Regions from separate parts of the Paenibacillus sp. FSL P4-0338 genome, predicted to be linked through region 2. Evidence: a T-box and tRNA genes for the amino acid it is inferred to sense, from the RefSeq annotation. Region 2 holds a T-box; the other holds one or more tRNA genes.
The links. The T-box of region 2 lies ahead of pheS (phenylalanine--tRNA ligase subunit alpha). A T-box ahead of a tRNA ligase gene usually reads a tRNA of that ligase, here a tRNA-Phe.
Positions count from the first base shown of each region.

Region 1: it has a tRNA-Phe gene. The T-box ahead of pheS (phenylalanine--tRNA ligase subunit alpha) is inferred to sense a tRNA for this amino acid. The anticodon was not compared.

Region 1 is NZ_JBBOCG010000001.1:4,218,974-4,226,497, forward strand. Features, by position in the region: gene MKZ07_RS18415 (response regulator transcription factor) at 1-373, opposite strand, end outside; gene MKZ07_RS18420 (sensor histidine kinase) at 370-1,554, opposite strand; tRNA gene MKZ07_RS18425 (tRNA-Leu) at 1,955-2,033, opposite strand; tRNA gene MKZ07_RS18430 (tRNA-Cys) at 2,063-2,136, opposite strand; tRNA gene MKZ07_RS18435 (tRNA-Gly) at 2,145-2,219, opposite strand; tRNA gene MKZ07_RS18440 (tRNA-Gln) at 2,226-2,300, opposite strand; tRNA gene MKZ07_RS18445 (tRNA-His) at 2,321-2,396, opposite strand; tRNA gene MKZ07_RS18450 (tRNA-His) at 2,445-2,520, opposite strand; tRNA gene MKZ07_RS18455 (tRNA-Trp) at 2,548-2,621, opposite strand; tRNA gene MKZ07_RS18460 (tRNA-Tyr) at 2,627-2,712, opposite strand; tRNA gene MKZ07_RS18465 (tRNA-Thr) at 2,718-2,793, opposite strand; tRNA gene MKZ07_RS18470 (tRNA-Phe) at 2,809-2,884, opposite strand; tRNA gene MKZ07_RS18475 (tRNA-Asp) at 2,906-2,983, opposite strand; tRNA gene MKZ07_RS18480 (tRNA-Met) at 2,988-3,064, opposite strand; tRNA gene MKZ07_RS18485 (tRNA-Val) at 3,098-3,173, opposite strand; tRNA gene MKZ07_RS18490 (tRNA-Glu) at 3,194-3,268, opposite strand; tRNA gene MKZ07_RS18495 (tRNA-Ser) at 3,292-3,381, opposite strand; tRNA gene MKZ07_RS18500 (tRNA-Asn) at 3,385-3,460, opposite strand; rRNA gene MKZ07_RS18505 (23S ribosomal RNA) at 3,523-6,451, opposite strand; rRNA gene MKZ07_RS18510 (16S ribosomal RNA) at 6,718-7,524, opposite strand, start outside.
Region 2 is NZ_JBBOCG010000002.1:2,001,984-2,009,507, reverse strand. Features, by position in the region: gene MKZ07_RS32685 (hypothetical protein) at 1-1,380, opposite strand, end outside; gene pheT (phenylalanine--tRNA ligase subunit beta) at 1,585-4,029, opposite strand; gene pheS (phenylalanine--tRNA ligase subunit alpha) at 4,380-5,414, opposite strand; T-box leader at 5,474-5,762, opposite strand; gene MKZ07_RS32670 (hypothetical protein) at 5,972-7,524, shown strand, end outside.

The DNA of each region.
Region 1 (7,524 bases), on a different contig from region 2:
TTAAAAGGATGTTTCCTTCACAGGCGGTCTTAATGGACGAAATAATTTCCTGGGCACCTGAATCCTTCAATATATATCCGTCAGCTCCATTTTTAAGGCCTGCAAATATATACTCATTGTCGTTAAAGGTGGTTAGAATAATCACCTTAATATCAGGATATTTAGCTTTGACCAATTTGGTTGCTTCAATTCCATTCATTACAGGCATTCTGATGTCCATGAGAATTACTTCGGGAGAGCTATAGGTTAGAAGCTCCAGTGCCTCTTCCCCATTAGAAGCTTCACCGATTACACTGATTTCATTATTCAGACTAAGAATCATCTTCAAGCCTTCCCGGACAATTTGCTGATCATCCACTATAATAATATTCACCATGAATGTTCCTCCTTGTTAACCTCAAAATCGTCAGCAATTCTGGGAATACTGGCCTCAACGTTAAATCCTGAAGAGTTATTCGAATGAAAAAAAACACTCCCTCCCAAGGCTAAAATTCTCTCCTCAATCCCTTGAATCCCTTTAGATTTAATGATCTCCTTACTGCCAGTTCCATTATTATGAATAAGCAAGGAGATATGATCGGAATATTTGTAAATGGCAATTGAGAAACGTGTGGCCTTCCCATGTTTGATGCCATTAGTTATGGACTCCTGAACAGTTTTATATATACAATTCTTGATATCCGAATCTGTATATTCTATTTCTTGATCCATATCCAGTTCGAATTGAATCTTGTCTGTGCCGGTAAAGTTGTTGAACATCTCACTAAGGGATTGTTCAAGTTCTTTGGATAGTCGCTCCTCGCTTAGAAGAACTACAGTTTTCCGAAGATCAACAATACATTCTTTAGAGAGCTGATGGGCTTTATTAATAGCCGATCTTGCTTTATCAGGCTCTATGTTAACGACTGTACTAGCATATTCAAGGTTCATATTTAAGGCGACAAGATAATGTCCCAGGGAGTCATGGAGCTCTTGGGCAATCCTTGTTCTTTCTTTTGAAATCGTCAGCTCCTGTATCTTATGAGAGTATTCGTGAAGTTTATTATTTGCCAGCTGCAATTCCTGATTTAGCTCTTGAGTTCTAGACTTCTCAAGCACTCCGTTTCGAAACAGGTAGACAATAGATATGATGATTAAATAAGATGATAAAATATCTCTGAGAGTGGTATGATCAGCTATCAGCGAAGCAGCAAAAATAGTAAAATGTAACCCCAAAATATATATAGGAATTTTATGTGTGCTTACAATGATTTCGACCAGTAATATAATAATGTAAATCTGAGTACCAATACAGTAAATTTTAAAGAGTAAGAATCCTGCCAATACATTACTGAAAATAAAGGATACAATCCACATCATGCTGGTATGCTTCTGATACCTTTCTCTAGTGAAATCATTCACAAAAAAAAGAAAAATAACTACAGTGAGGAACAGAATGATTTGCTCATCTCCTGAATACTTATGGAGAAGCGTTGTAAACATTGAGAACAGTGAAAATCCCATAATAACTTTCTGTATCACCATCTTATTTCCAAGTACACTTAATTTTACCATGAATCAGTCCCTCTTACTTAGTTGCAATTTTTGCATACAGGTTTTACCTATAATATAACACAAAACCATTTATTCATAATAACCCTTTTTAAAATACTGGCCAGAGAACTCGAACCTCCACGACTTTCCGCTCAATTTTAAGTCGAGCCCGTCTTGGTGATGCTCTACTTACCGAGTCACCTCAACGTATAATGGCTGGTAATGGCTGAAGAACTAACCAAAGCCTCTTGACATCACCATCCTCCCCTTGGGATAGTATGTAAGCCAGGAATGTGCTTCTTTTTTACCCAATTTTTCAACAAAAGCATTTCTAATTGATTCTCTACAGTCATAAGAGCACTAATAATAAAAAGGATCTTACATCTACTCCTAAGTAGATGTAAGATCCTTTTTATTATTATACCGGCGAGAGGACTCGAACCTCCACGGTTTCCCACTCGATTTTGAGTCGAGCGCGTCTGCCATTCCGCCACGCCGGCGTATACATATATAATTTCCAAAAAAATAATGGAGGTGCCACCCAGATTTGAACTGGGGATAAAGCTTTTGCAGAGCTTTGCCTTACCACTTGGCTATGGCACCACATGAAATGGAGCGGACGACGGGAATCGAACCCGCGACCCTCGCCTTGGCAAGGCGATGCTCTACCGCTGAGCCACGTCCGCATATAATGGCTGGGGATATAGGAATCGAACCTATGAATGACGGAGTCAAAGTCCGTTGCCTTACCGCTTGGCTAATCCCCAATATATTGTTTAAAAGAAAATGGGGCGACCGATGGGTCTCGAACCCACGAATGCCGGAACCACAATCCGGTGCGTTAACCCCTTCGCCACGGTCGCCATGTGAAGCTTTTAAGTTGTACTGCTATGTAATTCTTATAAAAGAAATGGGGCGACCGATGGGTCTCGAACCCACGAATGCCGGAACCACAATCCGGTGCGTTAACCCCTTCGCCACGGTCGCCATATGATTCTTTTATATGAAATTACTTGGCAGGGGCAGCAGGAATTGAACCCACACCAACGGTTTTGGAGACCGTTGTTCTACCTTTAAACTATGCCCCTAAAAATGGTGGAGGCTGATGGATTCGAACCACCGAACACGTACGTGAGCAGATTTACAGTCTGATGCGTTTGGCCACTTCGCTAAGCCTCCACGGATGGTGCCGGCGAGAGGACTTGAACCCCCAACCTACTGATTACAAGTCAGTTGCTCTACCAATTGAGCTACACCGGCATATTAAGTTGTATATGGTGGCGCGGGAGGGAATCGAACCCCCGACACAAGGATTTTCAGTCCTTTGCTCTACCGACTGAGCTACCGAGCCATATAAATAATTTGGTAAAAATGGCGGAACCGACGGGATTCGAACCCGCGATCTCCTGCGTGACAGGCAGGCATGTTAGGCCAACTACACCACGGTTCCAAATTGGTTGCGGGGGCAGGATTTGAACCTGCGGCCTTCGGGTTATGAGCCCGACGAGCTACCGGGCTGCTCCACCCCGCGTCATTGAACAAAATCTATTCGGTTAAAGATAGATGGTGGAGGCTGAGGGGTTCGAACCCCCGACCCTCTGCTTGTAAGGCAGATGCTCTCCCAGCTGAGCTAAGCCTCCATGTATCAGTTCCAAAAAATTGGTGACTCGTATGGGATTCGAACCCATGTTACCTCCGTGAAAGGGAGGTGTCTTAACCCCTTGACCAACGAGCCATGCTGTGTAAAAAGTATTGCTACGGAGAGAGAGGGATTCGAACCCTCGAGACGCTTGTGGCGCCTACACGATTTCCAATCGTGCTCCTTCGGCCAAACTCGGACACCTCTCCATATGGCTCCCCGAACAGGACTCGAACCTGTGACAACTCGATTAACAGTCGAGTGCTCTACCAACTGAGCTATCAGGGAATATACATATCAGGCTTGATCGCCTGAAAACTGAATCCGAAACGAATCTGCGTGTTAGAAATTTGGATAAGCCCTCGACCGATTAGTATTGGTCAGCTCCATGCATTGCTGCACTTCCACCTCCAACCTATCTACCTCGTCGTCTTCAAGGGGTCTTACATACTGGGAAATCTCATCTTGAGGGGGGCTTCACGCTTAGATGCTTTCAGCGCTTATCCCGTCCGTACGTAGCTACTCAGCCATGCTCCTGGCGGAACAACTGATGCACCAGCGGTACGTCCATCCCGGTCCTCTCGTACTAAGGACAGCTCCTCTCAAATTTCCTGCGCCCACGACAGATAGGGACCGAACTGTCTCACGACGTTCTGAACCCAGCTCGCGTACCGCTTTAATGGGCGAACAGCCCAACCCTTGGGACCTACTTCAGCCCCAGGATGCGATGAGCCGACATCGAGGTGCCAAACCTCCCCGTCGATGTGGACTCTTGGGGGAGATAAGCCTGTTATCCCCAGGGTAGCTTTTATCCGTTGAGCGATGGCCCTTCCATGCGGTACCACCGGATCACTAAGTCCGACTTTCGTCCCTGCTCGACTTGTAGGTCTCGCAGTCAAGCTCCCTTATGCCTTTGCACTCTGCGAATGATTTCCAACCATTCTGAGGGAACCTTTGAACGCCTCCGTTACTCTTTAGGAGGCGACCGCCCCAGTCAAACTGCCCGCCTGACACGGTCCCCGTACCCGATAAGGGCACTAGGTTAGAACCTAGATACGATCAGGGTGGTATCCCAACGGCGCCTCCGCAGAAGCTTGCGCTCCTGCCTCAACGGCTCCCACCTATCCTGTACAGATCGTACCCAAATTCAATATCAAGCTGCAGTAAAGCTCCATGGGGTCTTTCCGTCTTGTCGCGGGTAACCTGCATCTTCACAGGTATTAAAATTTCACCGGATCTCTCGTTGAGACAGCGCCCAAGTCGTTACGCCATTCGTGCGGGTCAGAATTTACCTGACAAGGAATTTCGCTACCTTAGGACCGTTATAGTTACGGCCGCCGTTTACTGGGGCTTCGGTTCACAGCTTCGGGTTTAACCCCTAACCACTCCCCTTAACCTTCCAGCACCGGGCAGGCGTCAGCCCGTATACTTCGCCTTACGGCTTCGCACAGACCTGTGTTTTTGCTAAACAGTCGCTTGGGCCTTTTCACTGCGGCCCCCTCGGGCTATTCACCCTACCGAGGCACCTCTTCTCCCGAAGTTACGAGGTCATTTTGCCGAGTTCCTTAACGAGAGTTCTTCCGCGCGCCTTAGAATTCTCTTCTCGCCTACCTGTGTCGGTTTGCGGTACGGGCACCTTCTCCTGACTAGAGGCTTTTCTTGGCAGTGTGAGATCATGACCTTCGCTACTATAATTTTCGCTCCCCATCACAGCCTGGCCTTAATAGTGTGCGGATTTGCCTACACACCAGCCTCACTGCTTAGACGGACATCCATCAGTCCGCGTCACTACCCTCCTGCGTCACCCCATCGCTCATAGCGGATTACGGTGGTACAGTAATTTCAAACTGTTGTCCTTCGACTACGCCTTTCGGCCTCGCCTTAGGTCCCGACTTACCCTGAGCGGACGAGCCTTCCTCAGGAAACCTTGGGCTTTCGGCGGATCAGATTCTCACTGATCTTTTCGTTACTCATACCGGCATTCTCACTTGTATGCTGTCCAGCGCTCCTTACGGTACACCTTCAACCCACATACAACGCTCCCCTACCCCAGATGCAAAGCATCTAGCCATAGCTTCGGTGGTGTGTTTAGCCCCGTTACATTTTCGGCGCAGAGTCACTCGACCAGTGAGCTATTACGCACTCTTTCAATGGTGGCTGCTTCTAAGCCAACATCCTGGTTGTCTGTGCAACTCCACATCCTTTCCCACTTAACACACACTTGGGGACCTTAGCTGATGGTCTGGGCTGTTTCCCTTTTGACAATGGATCTTAGCACTCACTGTCTGACTCCCGGCAAGAAGTTAATGGCATTCGGAGTTTGACTGAGCTTGGTAACCCTTGCGGGCCCCGCACCCAATCAGTGCTCTACCTCCACCACTCCATTCACCGAGGCTAGCCCTAAAGCTATTTCGGGGAGAACCAGCTATCTCCGAGTTCGATTGGAATTTCTCCGCTACCCCCACCTCATCCCCGCATTTTTCAACATGCGTGGGTTCGGGCCTCCAGTGCGTGTTACCGCACCTTCACCCTGGACAGGGGTAGATCACACGGTTTCGGGTCTACGTCCACATACTCAGTCGCCCTATTCAGACTCGCTTTCGCTGCGGCTCCGGCTTCTCACCTTAACCTTGCATGTTAAACGTAACTCGCCGGTTCATTCTACAAAAGGCACGCCATCACCCATAAAGAGGGCTCTGACTTTTTGTAAGCACACGGTTTCAGGTTCTATTTCACTCCCCTTCCGGGGTGCTTTTCACCTTTCCCTCACGGTACTGTTTCACTATCGGTCGCCAGGTAGTATTTAGCCTTAGCAGATGGTCCTGCTGGATTCATACGGGGTTTCACGTGCCCCGCACTACTCGGGATCCGTCTCGGAGAGAACACAGTTTAGGCTACAGGGCTTTTACCTCTATCGCGGGCCTTTCCAGACCTCTTCGCCTACCATATTCCTTTGTAACTCCATGTGAGACGTCCCACAACCCCAAGAGGCAAGCCCCTTGGTTTAGGCTGTTCCGCGTTCGCTCGCCGCTACTGACGGAATCACTATTGTTTTCTCTTCCTCAGGGTACTTAGATGTTTCAGTTCCCCTGGTCTGCCTCTGCGTATCCTATGTATTCAGATACGAGTAACTGCGAATTACCACAGCTGGGTTTCCCCATTCGGACACCCCCGGATCAAAGCTTGCTTACAGCTCCCCGAGGCAGTTTCGTTGTTCGCCACGTCCTTCGTCGGCTCCTGGCGCCTAGGCATCCTCCGTGTGCTCTTAGTAGCTTAACCAACGTTCCGGTGTTTTGCTTGTTTGCACAATCAAAAACCTTCACTTTGTAGCAACTAATAACTATTTCAACTTGCTTACACAAGTTTCAGCTAAAAGATGTTCTAAAACGCAAATTCGTTTCGGTATCCAGTTTTCAAGGATCAAGGTAAAGATGAGAGCTTAAACTCTCAAAACTGACCAACGAGTGAGTAACAGGCCTAAACCTGATTGGTGGAAGCAAGCTTCCGATTTGAATGTCTTCATTGCAGAAGACGATTCTCCATAGAAAGGAGGTGATCCAGCCGCACCTTCCGATACGGCTACCTTGTTACGACTTCACCCCAATCATCTACCCCACCTTCGGCGGCTGGCTCCCTTGCGGGTTACCCCACCGACTTCGGGTGTTGTAAACTCTCGTGGTGTGACGGGCGGTGTGTACAAGACCCGGGAACGTATTCACCGCGGCATGCTGATCCGCGATTACTAGCAATTCCGACTTCATGCAGGCGAGTTGCAGCCTGCAATCCGAACTGAGACCGGCTTTGCTGGGATTGGCTCCACCTCGCGGCTTCGCTTCCCGTTGTACCGGCCATTGTAGTACGTGTGTAGCCCAGGTCATAAGGGGCATGATGATTTGACGTCATCCCCACCTTCCTCCGGTTTGTCACCGGCAGTCACTCTAGAGTGCCCAGCTTAACCTGCTGGCAACTAAAGTCAAGGGTTGCGCTCGTTGCGGGACTTAACCCAACATCTCACGACACGAGCTGACGACAACCATGCACCACCTGTCTCAACTTTCCCCGAAGGGCACCTGATGCATCTCTGCTTCGTTAGTTGGATGTCAAGACCTGGTAAGGTTCTTCGCGTTGCTTCGAATTAAACCACATACTCCACTGCTTGTGCGGGTCCCCGTCAATTCCTTTGAGTTTCAGTCTTGCGACCGTACTCCCCAGGCGGAGTGCTTACTGTGTTAACTTCGGCACCAAGGGTATCGAAACCCCTAACACCTAGCACTCATCGTTTACGGCGTGGACTACCAGGGTATCTAATCCTGTTTGCTCCCCACGCTTTCGCGCCTCAGCGTCAGTTACAG
Region 2 (7,524 bases):
GCCCAACTCGCTCGCCGTGTGCAGCTCTTCCAGCGCAGCGCTTAGCTTGCCCTCTGCGTCCCGCAGTTCGCTGCGGAGCGTTTCCGCCTCGCTCTGCGCAGCTGCAACCTGCTGGCGCAGCCCTTCCACCTCTTCGTTCAGCAGGGTGCCCAGCTCGTTCGCCGTGTGCAGCTCTTCCAGCGCAACGCTTAGCTTGTCCTCTGCGTCCCGCAGCTTGCTGCGGAGCGCTTCCGCCTCGCTCTGCGAAGCCGCAGCCTGCTTGCGCACTTCCTCCAGCGCCGCACTCTGCTGCTCTCCTTGCTCAGCGGCAAGCTTAAGCTCCTCGCCGAGCTGCTCCTCCCGCTTCAGCACAGCTTCGTACTGCGCCAGCAGCGTCAGCCGCGCATCGCGTTCGCCCTTCAGCCCGGCCTCTGCCGCCCGCAGCCGGGACTGGAGCTGCCCGGTTCCGCCGCGCAGCTCACCAAGCTGCTTCTCCAGCTCCTGAAGCTGCTGCTTGTGCCGGTGCTCCTGCGTCCCCTGGGACTGCCGCAGCTCCTTGTTCTTGGCCAGCTCCTTCTCAAGCGCTTCCCGTTCCACGGTAAGCTCACTCGTAAGCGCAGCCTTGGTATCAGCCAGCTCCTTGCTAAGCGTGGAGCGGATCTCCACGATCTCGCTGCCCATCGTATCCCGCGTCTCATGCAGTTCCTGTTCCAGAGCAGACAACGTCTCTGTCTTCTCGCGGATCAGTGTCTCTCTCAGCTGCTCCAGTTCCTGCTGATGGGCAGACTTCATCTCTTCCAGCTGCTGCAGCCGTATGGCTTCTGCGGCTTCCAGCTCCTGACGCGCTGCCTCACGGCTTACAGCCTGCTCTGCTTCATGACCCTCACGCAGCGCCTTAAGCTCATCCTCGCGCACCTTCAGCTCCTGCACCAGGTGCTCACGGGCTGCGGCCGCCGCCTGCTTCTCTTCCTCCAGCAGCTGGGCATGCAGCTGCCTCTCCTGCTCCTGCTGCTCCAGATGCCTGGAGCGTTCTTCTTCAGCGGCAGCAATCAGCCGCGCCGCCTCTTCCTTCGTAGCCGCTTCCAGCTTCTCATATTCTTCCTGCTGTTCACGCTGCGCTTCCTGAAGGCGTGACACCTCCACGCGAAGCTCAGTGCGTTCACCGGTCAGCATATTCAGCTCATTCTTGAAATCCTGAACCTGGATTGCCTGCTCTGCCATATGTACAGCTGTAAGCACCGCAATCCGCGGCGTATCCAGTCTGGAATGTGATTTCGATATTGCACGCATATGCTCATCGACATGACGGGCGACCTGTTTCATATATTCTGTGCTGCTTCCGACAAGCTTGTAGGAAGTTCCGTATATCTCCACGGCGACACGGGTCCGGTCCATAGCCACAGTTGTGCCCTCCTTTGTATGTGTGCGGATTCTAAGTTGGTTTCTTTGCTCTTGCTCCTATTGTAGCGTGATTTCCTGACCTTTGGCAAAAGCACGCGTCCATTGCATTTATTTGCATGTTCTTCCGCACTTCACATGGGTACAGAAAAGCCGCAGCGAATCTCTGTTTCTAAATGGATTCGCTGCGGCTTTGCACAATTCCTGCTATTTTCTTAATTCTGCACCAAAAGTTTGTTCAAGCGCAGAGACCACTTTGTCATGCACTTCCACAACTTCTTCATCCGTCAGCGTATGCTCGGTATGGCGGTACAACAGTGACAGGGCAACACTCTTCTTGCCTGCCTCCATCTTGCCTCCTGTGTAGATATCGAATACCTGCACATTCTGCAGCAGAGTGCCGCCATGCTCACGGATCGCTGTGATCAGATCGCCTGCCGGAACTGCATCATCCACTACCACCGCAATGTCCCGTTCCATGCCCGGGAAGCGGTGAAGCTCGCTGTACTGCAGCTGAGCGCGCGCCTCATCATAGAGCGGCTGCAGCAGGACTTCAGATACATAGGTATCCTCCAGATCCATCCGGCGCTGCAGCTCGGGATGAAGCTGTCCCATCGAACCGATCTTCACGCGGCCCTCTGCCTGAAGCAGATAGATGGAAGCGGAGCGTCCCGGATGATAGCCTTCAGGCGCGTCCCCTTCATAGACTACGCGATCCGTAAGACCCAGATGCGCAAATACCGTCTCCAGCGCACCCTTAAGGTCGAAGAAGTCCACCGGCTCGGCAGTCACGTTCCACTGCTTGGCTGCACGCGTACCGCTCAGCAGCAGCCCCAGCACCGGCAGCTCGCTCGGCTGGCGGGTAAGTACTTCTTCCTCCGTGAAGAACACATTGCCGATTTCGAACAACGCCAGATCGCCTTGGCGGCGGTTCGTGTTGTAGAGCGCAATGTCCAGCAGCTGCGGCAGCAGGCTAGTACGCAGCACGCTCCGTTCCTCGCTCATCGGCATCGCCAGCTTCACTGACTGCTTGCCTTCCGCCAGCATAGGGAAGAGGTTGCTCTGCTCCGGCTGGATGAAGGAATAGCCCATAACCTCCTGATATCCGCCCAGCGAGAGCAGGCGGCGCAGCTCGCGGCGCAGAGATTGCTGTCTGGTAAGCGCGCCCGGCGTCGTAGTGCCTTCGATCAGGGTGGTCGGAATATTGTCGTAGCCGTACAAGCGGGCGATCTCTTCAATCAGATCCACATCCTGGGTGATATCGCCGCGCCGCGTCGGTACCTGGACCTCAATGATTCCCTGGGCGGCATCACCGCACTTGAAGTGCAGACGTCCGAACAGGGTTTTCACTTCCAGCAGCGACAGATCCGTGCCGAGATAGCGGTTCAGCTTCTCCAGCGATAATTGCAGCACCTTCTCCTGACCAAAGACGCTGCCGGCCTGAACAATCCCTTCATGCACCGTTCCACCGGCATACCGGGCAATCAGTGCAGCCGCACGGTTAAGCGCAGGGATGACCGCATTCGGATCGACTTCCTTCTCGAACCGCTGGGACGCTTCCGAGCGCAGACCAAGCTGACGCGAGGTCTTGCGTACCGTTCCGCCATCGAATTCGGCTGATTCCAGTACGATATTAACGGTGTCAGCGGTAACCTCTGTAGAGAGTCCGCCCATCACTCCAGCCAGGCCAATTGCGCCTGAACCATCGGCAATAACCAGCATCTGCGGCTCCAGCTTGCGCTCTTGTCCGTCAAGGGTAACGAGTCCTTCACCTTCACGGGCAAACCGTACACCGATGGTTCCGCCCTGGAGCTGCCCGCCGTCAAATGCATGCAGCGGCTGTCCATATTCCAGCATCACATAGTTGGTGATGTCTACGATATTGTTAATCGGACGTACCCCGGCTGCCATCAGGCGGTTCTGAATCCACAGCGGGGACGGCGCGGTCTTCACTCCGGCAATATAACGCACGGCATAATGACTGCAGAAAGCCTCGTCCTCAATTGTAACCGTGATGGAGTCCGCTGCCTTGCCGCCCGTTTCCACGAGCTCTGCCGCCGGATCAGCCAGCTTCAGCTCACGGCCCAGCACCGCGCTTACCTCATAAGCGGCACCGATCATGCTCAGGCAGTCGGAACGGTTCGGCGTCAGGTCGAAATCAAGGATTTCGTCATTCAGTCCGAGCACCTTGAGAATATCCTGGCCCACCTCGGTCTGCTCCGGCAGCACGAGAATGCCTTCCTGCAGCTCTTTGGGCAGCAGCTTGTCGTTCAGGCCCAGCTCTTTGGCCGAGCAGATCATCCCCTGCGACAGCACGCCGCGCAGCTTGGCTTTTTTGATCTCCAGGCCCGGCAGCTTGGCGCCCACCAGCGCGACCGGAACCTTCTGGCCCGCTGCGACATTCTTCGCTCCGCAGACGATCTGCAGATCCTCGCCCTGTCCCGCATCGACGATACAGATATTCAGCTTATCGGCGTCCGGGTGCTTTTCTTTGGATTTCACGTAGCCGGTCACAATCCCGGAAATCCCTTTGTTGCGGCGTTCTACTCCGTCAATCTCGATACCGGCGGTGGTGATTTTGTCCGCCAAGCTATCTGCGGTCACCCCTTCCAGCGATATATAATCGGCCAGCCAGGCGGTTGATACTTTCATAATCGCACACTTCCTTTTTGTTTCAGATGTATTGATCTCCATGCCGGCCTGCGCCGGGGCACGCAGAAGTCGAAGCAAAGGTCTGTGTGCTCCCTAGGTTACTTCGAAGCATCCTGCACTAGCAGAACCTCCAGAGAAGTTTTGGACTTCCGGCCGCTGTTAGGATTGAATTTCCTGATTACACTGCTGGCTGCAGTAGAAATTAAATCCTAAAGGCGGTCGCTACCGCTCCTCCAGTTCCAAAATTCCCCTCCGGCCCTTCTAATACAGTCTTTGATTCAAAGTAAACCAGCACCTCACTACCTTTTCTTACAAGCGTCCCTCGCGCCCCATACACACCCGCCAAATCCCTAAATACCCTTGAACTGCTTCACAAAACCCATATCATTCGTGTAGAAGTAACGGATGTCATCGATGCCGTATTTCAGCATCGCAATCCGTTCAGCGCCCATGCCGAACGCGAAGCCGCTGTAGACCTCAGGATCGTATCCGCCCATCCGCAGCACATTCGGGTGCACCATACCGGCGCCGAGAATCTCCAGCCAGCCGCTCTGCTTGCAGAGCCGGCAGCCTTCGCCGCCGCATTTGAAGCAGCTTACATCCACCTCAACGCTAGGCTCGGTGAACGGGAAGAAGCTTGGGCGCAGGCGGATGCCCGCGCTAGGACCGAACATCTCCTTCATGAACTGCTGCAGGGTACCCTTCAGGTCGCTCATGCGGATATTGCGTCCGATCACCAGACCTTCGATCTGATGGAACTGGAAGGAGTGGGTCGCATCGTCGTCATCACGGCGGAATACCTTGCCCGGACAGATAACCTTGACCGGAGTCTCCCCGTTCATCGCCTGCATGGTGCGGATCTGAACCGGCGAGGTCTGTGTGCGCATCAGAATGTCTTCCGTAATATAGAAGGAATCTTGCATATCGCGGGCTGGATGGTTCTTCGGAAGGTTAAGCGCCTCGAAGTTATAATAATCTGTCTCCACTTCCGGTCCTTCCGCCACCTTGTAGCCCATGCCGATGAAAATATCCTCGATCTCCTGAATCACCCGGCTGAGCGGATGAATCCCGCCCTGGGGCATGCCGCGGCCCGGCAGGGTTACATCGACCTTCTCTGCATTGAGACGGTTCTGCGTCTCCTGCTGCTCGAACAGCTCCTGCTTGGCGCCGATCACCTCTTCAATCGCGCTGCGCACCAGATTGGCCACCTGGCCGATCACCGGACGCTCCTCCGCGCTTAGTCCGCCCATACCGCGCAGAACCTCTGTCAGCTCGCCTTTTTTGCCAAGGTATTTGACGCGCAGGTCATTCAGAATCTGCGGATCGGATACCGCCTGCAGCTTCGTCAGTGCCTCAGCCTTCAGTGCTTCCAATTTGTCTTTCATGGCTTGTACTGCCCCCTCAAATCTCGTATTGTTCAACAAAAAAAGGCCTTTCCTCCCGGTAAAGGGACGAAAAGACCGTGGTACCACCCTTGTTAGACGGCCGTACGCTTCCCTTAAGAGCAATATTCCCTCTTTCGGTGCGGCAAAGACCTGTCTCACTTTATACAGAAATAACGGTCTGCGGCCGGTCCCCCCTACTAGCGCTCTTCAAGGAAGCCTTGAAGCACATTCAGGGAACTGCTCCGGAGTGAACTTCGGCAGCTCTGCTCTCTTAGAAACGCTCTCAATCTGCGGCGCTTCCTCCCTGTAAGCCAGGCACTGCGTACTCTTCTCCATCATTGCATGTATGCGGATTATAACCTCTGCACTTCGATCCTCCGCTTGGGAAGATATGCCCATCTATTATATGCAAAAACAGCCCGTTTGACAAGCCGCGCAAATTCCGCTTATTTTTTTAGCTTCTTTTAAGCTTCAGCGCGGTTTGACGGCTTTTTTTCAGCGGGCATTCAGTCAATGCTGATATTTTGCCTTATGAGATCATTCAAGGAGGAAATTACATGCTCACACGAAAAAAAGCATTTGTTCTGCTGCTGCTCAGCACATTTGCCGCAATTCAAACCGCAGGAAGCCCGGGAACCACGGCCTATGCTGCTTCATCCGGTTCAACGGCTGCCACAGCAGCAAGCGCGGTCACGGAAGTCTCTACACTTAACAGTCTAAGTGCGCTCAAGCTCGGTACCACGCTTCAAGTGAAGCTGAGCCATGTAGGGATTCAGAGCCAAACCGGCGGTAATATTCTCACCTACACGCTAACCTATTCCAATACTGCCGGCAGCAGCGTCAATCTGGCGGACTATTTCTCCAAAATTGTAACTGCGGGCGGCAGCGTAATTAAGGGAATTCCGGTCAGTGCAGACAGTACAGTCAAGAAAATCCCCGCAAAACAGAGCACCAGCCTTACATACTATGCGAATATTGGAACTGCCGCCTCTGTCAAAGGACTTAAAATCAACATATACGGCTGGAATTTCAGCGCCGCTAATTATGAACAGCGGATAGGCACGTTCACGGTCCCATCCAATTATTCTCTGTCCTCGCTTACAGGGGAGACCCGAAAGGTTGAACTCGGCGGTATTACAGCCGGCACCAAAGCCGAATCCGTGCAAATCTACAACTATAACGGCAAAGTCTATGCCAAGGTCGGGCTTAGCTTAACCAATCTGGGTACCAAAGTGCTTACAGATCCGGGCTACACCTTGTACCTGAAATCCTCGGGCGGCTCTGTCTTCACACTTACACTGGATGACAGCAGCTCCGCATTCAAGCTTCAGCCTCAGGAGAAGAAGACGCTCTATTATATGACCGAGATCCCCTCCTACATGAATCTCAGCAAGATGACGCTACAGATCGCTAAGCTGGATGAAGGACTCAAGCTGTACCTGCCTGTCTCTTCCTACGCGCTTCCGGCTGCGGTAACCGCAGATTTCACTGTAGCGGCGGGCTATACCAAAAAGGTCTCCATCGCCAGCAATATGGTGGACATGCAGCTGCTGAAGGCAACTGTGCATGCGGATAACGGGAACGGTGTGTGGAGCTATCAGTTCCGGGTGAAGAATACCGGCAGCACAGCGGTTACTTTGCCTGCTTATGAGCTTAACGTCCAGTCGGCGGAAGGCTATAGCTTCCCGGTGACGTCCACAGCCTTGAGCAGCCTGACCCTGAAGCCGCTGGAAGACAAGCTGATTGAGCTGAGTGCCAGTGTTCCGCTGGAGCTGGCTCAGGATTCGCTGGAGCTGCGCATGATTGCTCCTGCAACCAGCGCGGATAAGGTAACGCTGCCTGTGGCCTATTTCCGCATCCCTTATACGCCGGAGAGCCAGATTCATCTCGCCGCCGAGACCAGCGTAACCAATACCTACGGCACCTTCGCTGTCTCTCTGGACTCCCTGCTGCGTCTGCCTTGGGGCAGCGAGGATCTGGTACAGGCCAGAATGACGATACGCAATGCAACGTCCAAGACCATTACTTTGCCTGCTTTTACCGGAATACTCCTGGTGGATCAGAAGGATCTCAGTTCCTCTGCCCAGACTTATACGAACAACAGCTCTTC